2 linked regions of the Geotalea uraniireducens genome follow. The main gene of each other region encodes a partner of the protein of the gene in region 2 in a complex. Links are inferred from orthologs where the notes say so. Each region holds a gene or a part of one and is shown on either strand. Other genes may lie near its edges. The genes, in order: QMN23_RS01465 and QMN23_RS07395.

What was found.
Region 1: the proteins of QMN23_RS07395 (region 2) and QMN23_RS01465 are in contact, whole or in part, in a cryo-EM structure (PDB 7ARM), measured with the Escherichia coli proteins. The link is inferred for Geotalea uraniireducens from one-to-one orthologs.

The regions. Positions count from the first base shown.
Region 1 is NZ_AP027151.1:318,303-321,720, reverse strand. The notes cover bases 279-3,175. They hold QMN23_RS01465 (LolA family protein), read right to left. Parts: upstream 2,142-3,175; coding sequence 1,416-2,141; downstream 279-1,415. Other genes in these bases: QMN23_RS01455 (chemotaxis protein CheD), read right to left, coding at 3,052-3,175; QMN23_RS01460 (LolA family protein), read right to left, coding at 2,226-3,041; QMN23_RS01470 (YajQ family cyclic di-GMP-binding protein), read right to left, coding at 910-1,395; rimO (30S ribosomal protein S12 methylthiotransferase RimO), read right to left, coding at 279-840. Outside these bases: more of rimO, read right to left, coding at 1-278; more of QMN23_RS01455, read right to left, coding at 3,176-3,418. UniProt on the Escherichia coli protein: Participates in the translocation of lipoproteins from the inner membrane to the outer membrane.
Region 2 is NZ_AP027151.1:1,575,379-1,578,272, forward strand. It holds QMN23_RS07395 (lipoprotein-releasing ABC transporter permease subunit), read left to right. Parts: upstream 1-758; coding sequence 759-2,030; downstream 2,031-2,894. Other genes in the region: lysS (lysine--tRNA ligase), read left to right, coding at 1-686; QMN23_RS07400 (ABC transporter ATP-binding protein), read left to right, coding at 2,023-2,700; bamA (outer membrane protein assembly factor BamA), read left to right, coding at 2,745-2,894. UniProt on the Escherichia coli protein: Part of an ATP-dependent transport system LolCDE responsible for the release of lipoproteins targeted to the outer membrane from the inner membrane.

The sequences.
Region 1 (3,418 bases), 1.3 Mb from region 2 along the record:
GGCCCTGATTTCCGCCTCGCTGCTCCGCCGGTTCATACGTTTGAGCACCGGATCGCTGATATGCTGGATCGGGATATCAAGATACTTGCAGACCTTCTCTTCTTCCTTGATGGTCTGGATGAGGCTGTTGGTGATCCCGTCCGGGTAGGCATAGAGAAGGCGGATCCATTGCAGACCGTCGAGAGCCGCCAGCTCTTTGATCAGCGTTTCGAGCGACGGCCGGCCCGGCAGATCGCGGCCGTAAGCGGTGACATCCTGGGCAATCAGGTTGACCTCCTTGACCCCGCTGGCAACCAGTTCCCTGGCCTCCTGCAGCAGGCTGTCCAGCGGCCGGGAGCGGAAGGCCCCGCGGAGCGAAGGGATCACGCAGTACGAGCAGCAGTTCGAGCACCCTTCGGCGATCTTGAGGTAGGTAGTGTAGGCAGGGGACGATTTGAGCCGGGGCAACGTTTCATCGTAGACAAAATTCGGGTCGCCAACATAGCGCAGCTGCTCGTCGGATTGCCGTTTTTCGGCAATGATCTCCGCGATGCGCGGATAGTCGCCGGTGCCGACAAAAATATCGACCTCCGGCAGTTCCTTGGCCAGCTCTTCCTGGTAACGCTGGGGGAGGCAGCCGGTGACGACCAGCAGCTTGCAGTTGCCGTCCTGCTTGCGGTCGGCCAGATCGAGTATGGTGTCGATGCTTTCCTGCTTCGCTTCCTTGATGAAAGAGCAGGTATTGACAATGATGATATCCGCGTCATGCTCGTCGGTGGTTATTTCATACTGATCTTTAGCCAGACAACCCAGCATTACTTCGGCATCGACCAGGTTCTTCGGGCAGCCGAGACTAACCATGCTGACTTTTTCTTTTACCACGTCGTTCAAATGCACCTCTGATCTCCGGGAACGCGTTACCGATCCCACCTATTGTCTGAAATTGATAAACTGCAGGTCGATACTCAGATCTTTACTTTTCAGCAATCTAATGATCTCTTGCAGGTCGTCGATATTCTTGCCGGTCACCCGGACCTGGTCATCCTGAATCTGCCCCTGGACCTTCAGTTTGGTCTCCTTGATCTGGGCGATGATCTCCTTCCCCTTCTCCTTGGAAATCCCTTGCTGGATCGTCACGAGCTGACGGATCATGCTGCCCGAGGCCGGCTCCGCTTTTCCGTACTGCAGGGCCTTGGGGGAAAGCCCTCGCTTGATGCACTTGGATTGCAGAATATCGACGACCGCCTTGAGGCGGAAATCATCGTCGGCGAGCAGCTTGATCGCCTCCTTTTCCAGCGTCACCTCGCACTTCGAACCTTTAAAGTCATAGCGCTGGCCGATCTCCTTGACCGTCTGGTTGACCGCATTGTCAACTTCCTGCATGTCCACCTTCGAGACGATATCAAATGATGGCATGACAACCTCCTTGAGAATCGTTATTTCCCCCCGAGCGGCGAACGGACTACCTCCACGCCGGCCGGGACCGTAAAGTTGAAATGGCTGGCACTGACACCGCCGTTCACCCGAACCCGGCTGAAATCGATTGCCGTCCGGTTGCCAAGCTGATCAAAGACCACTGAGGAAACAATCGGGAAGAACAGAGGCACCTTACCGGTGCGGCGGTATTCGTCCACCACCTTGCCGGCAACGGCCAGCTGCAGCTTGGTAAACGCCTGGCCCTGTTTTTTCGGGATCAGTTCAAGCAGGTAGTTGCCTTTGGCATCACGCCCGCTGCCAACCAGTCGCACCGAGAAGTCCTGGGAAAGGTGCCCGATGCCGGTCAGATACGACAGGGCTATGCCTCCCCCGCCGGCAAAGAGCGACGCCGCATCCATGGTCATGACCTGGCGATTCTCAGGCAGATAATACCAGACCGTCTTGCCATCGGAGACAATCTGCTGTTTCGGTTTGGTGTAATTGAAGCGGAACTTGACCGTACCGTCGGATTTTTTGAGATAAAGCTCCCCAGCCCCCCTTTGCACCCGCTTCACCGATGCCAGTTCAGCCTGTTGAGTAAAAGAGGCCCGCAGATCCCGAAGCGATGCATACCCCTGCTCGAGGGTCGCCACGACATCGGCAGAGTCGGCCGGTGCCCCCCACGCTGCAGTAGAGCCGAGCAGTACACCTACGATAACCACCAGTAACGTCTTGAAGCGCCTCACCTCATGCCTCCCAAATCAATCGGTTTACGTAACGAGCAAGGGCGGTAACCACATACCGCCCTTGCATTATCCGCTGCATTTTCCTCAGTGCCGCCGAGGAGGTTTCACGACCTCCACCCCGGGGGGGGTAGCAAAGGTAAACAGGCCATCGGACAGAAGAATATTGGTTTTGACATTGCTGAACTCGATAACCGTCGTATTGTCCCGATGATCCACCAAGGTTGTCGAAAGGATCGGGAATGCCCACTCCTGCTGGCCGAGCGAGGCAAACGACGTCCTGATGTTCCTGCCGCTCCGCACGTAACTCAGCACCGCATCACGGCTGACGACGATATACAGATGGGCGACTGAGACGCTCGACCGTCGAGGAGTACAATCAAGGATGTAATTTCCGGCGATATCCCGCCCCTGTGGCGAGAAGGTAATCTGGAAATCCCGCGAGAGTCGCGGCAGCCCCTGGAGAAAGTTCGATGCGTGATCGGTACCGGGGTCAAAGGTATAGGGATTGAAAACCGACTGGACGTTATTGATGATCACTTGACGGTTCTCGGGCAAGTAAATCCAGAGGGTGCTGCCATTGCAGACTATTTCCTGCTGCATCGGCCGGAAATAGTCAAAGCGGAACATCAACGGATCGCGATTCGTGGCCACTCGCAGAAACATCTGGCCGTCCGCCCGCAGCTCTTTCTTTTGCGCAGCCAGAGTCGAGCGCTGGAAGAAATCGGCCGTTACCGTTGTCAACGGGGACAAACCGGTGGACGGATCGGTCCTGAAACTCTTTTCCACCGTATCGATGACATCCTGCAGACCAACGTTGACCGCCTGGACCGGGGCAGCCAGCGCCGGCAAGGCCATCATGAAAAACGCCACCGTCGCCAGCAGGAGTTTCGCTCGGTTCATGCCTCCTCCGCTAAATCTGCTTGATAGGCTTCTGCAAAGCTCTCACCATGATGATTCCTGTGGCGGTATTGAATTCGAGGCTCCGGCCGTAATCGTCACCGGTATCCTCGGCAACGAGCGGGATGCCGCTCCGTTCAAGAGCTGCCCGAGCGGATGCCACATTCCGCTCGCCAATCCCGCCGTGCGTCGTTCGCTGCTGGGGCTCAAACATGGTTGCACCGCCGGCTAATTTTGCCACAAGTCGCTCAGCCGCGCAACCGCTATTAATGAGGGCTTCGACCATCAACTCCACTGCCCAGCAGGTAAATTTGGCCGTCCGATCAATGGCATCGCTCTCCCGGACTGGTGCCGGCAGAAGGGTATGAGCAAGGGCGCCG
Region 2 (2,894 bases):
TGATGGAGTTCTACCGGGCTTACGCGACGTACGAAGACCTGATGGATTTCACCGAGGAACTGCTCTGCCACGTCGCCGAAGAGACGCTCGGCACCCTCGACTTCCCCTATCAGGGGATGGAAATCAGCTTTCAGCGCCCCTGGAAGCGGCTGACCGTCGTCGAGGCGATCCTCGAATACGGCGATATCGATGCCAAGTCGCTGGCGGATCGGGACCTCGCCTACGCCTATGCCCAGCGGATCGGCCTGGACCTGCCGGCCGACATCGGCTACGGCAAGCTGATCACCGAGATTTTCGAAGAGGTGGCGGAGGAGAAGTTGATCCAGCCGACCTTTATCACCGCCTACCCGACCGAGGTGTCGCCGCTCTCCCGCAAGAGCGACCGCGATCCCGAAATCGTCGATCGTTTCGAACTGTTCATTGCCGGTCGGGAGCTTGCCAACGCCTTCTCCGAGCTGAACGACCCGGTCGACCAGAAGGAGCGCTTTCTTGCCCAGGTGGCGCAAAAGGCCAAGGGGGACGAGGAAGCCCACTACATGGACGAAGATTACGTCCGGGCGCTGGAATTCGGCCTGCCGCCGACGGCAGGCGAGGGAATCGGCATCGATCGGCTGGTGATGCTGCTGACCGATTCGCCATCGATTCGGGACGTAATTCTCTTCCCGCAGCTGCGCAAGGAAAAATAAACCGACAGCGGCATTCCCGCCGCCCGGCAACGGGGCGGCGGGGAAGTTACTGCCCACGAGTCGCGGATTATCATGCCCTACGAGCTCTTTATCGGCCTTCGCTATCTGAAGGCGAAGCGAAAATCGACCTTCATCTCCATCATTACCTTTATCTCGACGGCCGGCGTGACCCTCGGAGTGATGGCCCTGATCATCGTGCTGGCAGTGATGACCGGCTTCGAGGAGGATCTCAAGGACAAGATCCTCGGCACCAATGCCCATGTCGTGGTATTGAAGAGCGTTGGCACCATCGACAATTACCAGTCGCTGATGACCCGCTTGAAGAAGGTGCCGGGCGTGGTTGCCGCCACTCCGTTCATCTACAGCCAGGTGATGCTTTCGGGGGGACACAATGTCTCGGGGGTAGTGCTGCGCGGTGTCGACCCGACCACCGATCCCCTCGTCACCAACCTGAAGCGCTCCATGGTGGAGGGCCGGCTTGCCGACCTGGAGCGGGTTCCACCACCATTGGCCAGTCAGGCGCCGCCCCCGCCGGGGATCATTATCGGCCGGGAGTTGGCTAAAAGTCTCAATCTCTATCTGGGCGACACGATCAACGTCATTTCGCCGCTCGGCAATCTCACCCCCCTCGGCATGGTGCCGAAGATGCGCACTTTCCGAGTGGTCGGCATCTTCAACACCGGCATGTTCGAATACGACTCCACGCTGGCTTACGTCGATCTGACTGAGGCCCAGCAGTTTCTGTCGCTCGGCAATGTCGTCACCGGCATCCAATTGAAAGTCAAAGATGTTTACCAGACCGGCGCAATGGTCAGGGAGATCAACCGGTTGCTCGGTTTCCCGTACTATGCGCGGGACTGGATGCAGATGAACAAGAACATTCTTTTTGCCTTGAAGACGGAAAAGATGGTAATGTTCATCATTCTGACACTGATCGTCCTGGTGGCCGCTTTCGGCATCGCTTCGACCCTTTTCATGGTGGTGATGGAAAAGACCAAGGATATCGCTATCCTCAAGTCGATGGGGGCGACCGGGCGGAGCATCATGAAGATTTTCGTCCTCGAGGGACTGATCATCGGGGTTTCCGGCACCGTCTTCGGTGTGCTCAGCGGGCTGCTCATCGCTTGCAACCTGCAGCCGATCGTCGATTTCATCCAGCGGTGGACCGGTTTCGAGCTGTTCAGCAAAGACGTGTACTACCTGGATCATTTTCCGTCCCGGGTTGAGCCGACCGACGTGATCATGGTTTCGGTGACTGCGGTGATCATCTCCCTGCTGGCCACCTTGTACCCGTCCTGGCAGGCGTCGCGCCTTCCTCCGGCAGAGGCGATCCGTTATGAGTAGCCTCCTGGAGGTAGTGGACCTGCACAAATCGTACGGCGCCGGCACTGGCCGGGTCGACGTGCTGAAAGGGATCGACCTGACGGTGGTCGAAGGTGAAACCATTGCCCTCGTCGGGGCCTCGGGAGCGGGGAAAAGTACGCTGCTCCATGTCATGGGGACGCTCGATCGGCCGACGTCGGGGACGGTCCGGTTTTGCGGCGAGGATGTCTTCAAAAAGAGCGATGCGGCCCTGGCAGTTTTTCGCAATCGCTCCATCGGCTTCGTTTTCCAGTTCCATCATCTGTTGCCGGAATTTTCCGCCCTGGAGAATGTCATGATGCCGGCCCTGATCGGCGGTCAGAGCCGTGCGGCAGCGGCCGCTCCTGCTCGGGAGCTTCTTGGCGAAGTCGGTCTGGCACACCGGCTCAATCACAAGCCGGGGGAACTTTCCGGCGGCGAGCAGCAGCGGGTGGCAATTGCCCGGGCGCTTGTCCTGGCACCGAAACTGCTGCTGGCCGACGAACCGACCGGCAATCTCGATATGAAAACGAGCGACGAAGTTCACGAAACCCTGGACAATATCCATCGGAAGACAGGGGTGACGCTCGTCATCGTTACGCACAATGAGCGGCTGGCGGCCCGGATGGCGCGGACGATCCGGCTCGTTGATGGTCGCATCGAGACCGTTTAGAACTGTTCTGTATTTCAATTCAACGATGATCTCCCGGGGGAGATGTGACACGGTTACACGCGACAACTATCGGAATCATGGCGGCGTTGGTGCTGAACGCGCAGGCCTCTTTCGCCGAAGGAGAGAAGATCGTCGGGGTGCAGATCAAGGGGAACCGACGGGTCGAGACGGCTGCGATTCAGAACGCCATCAAG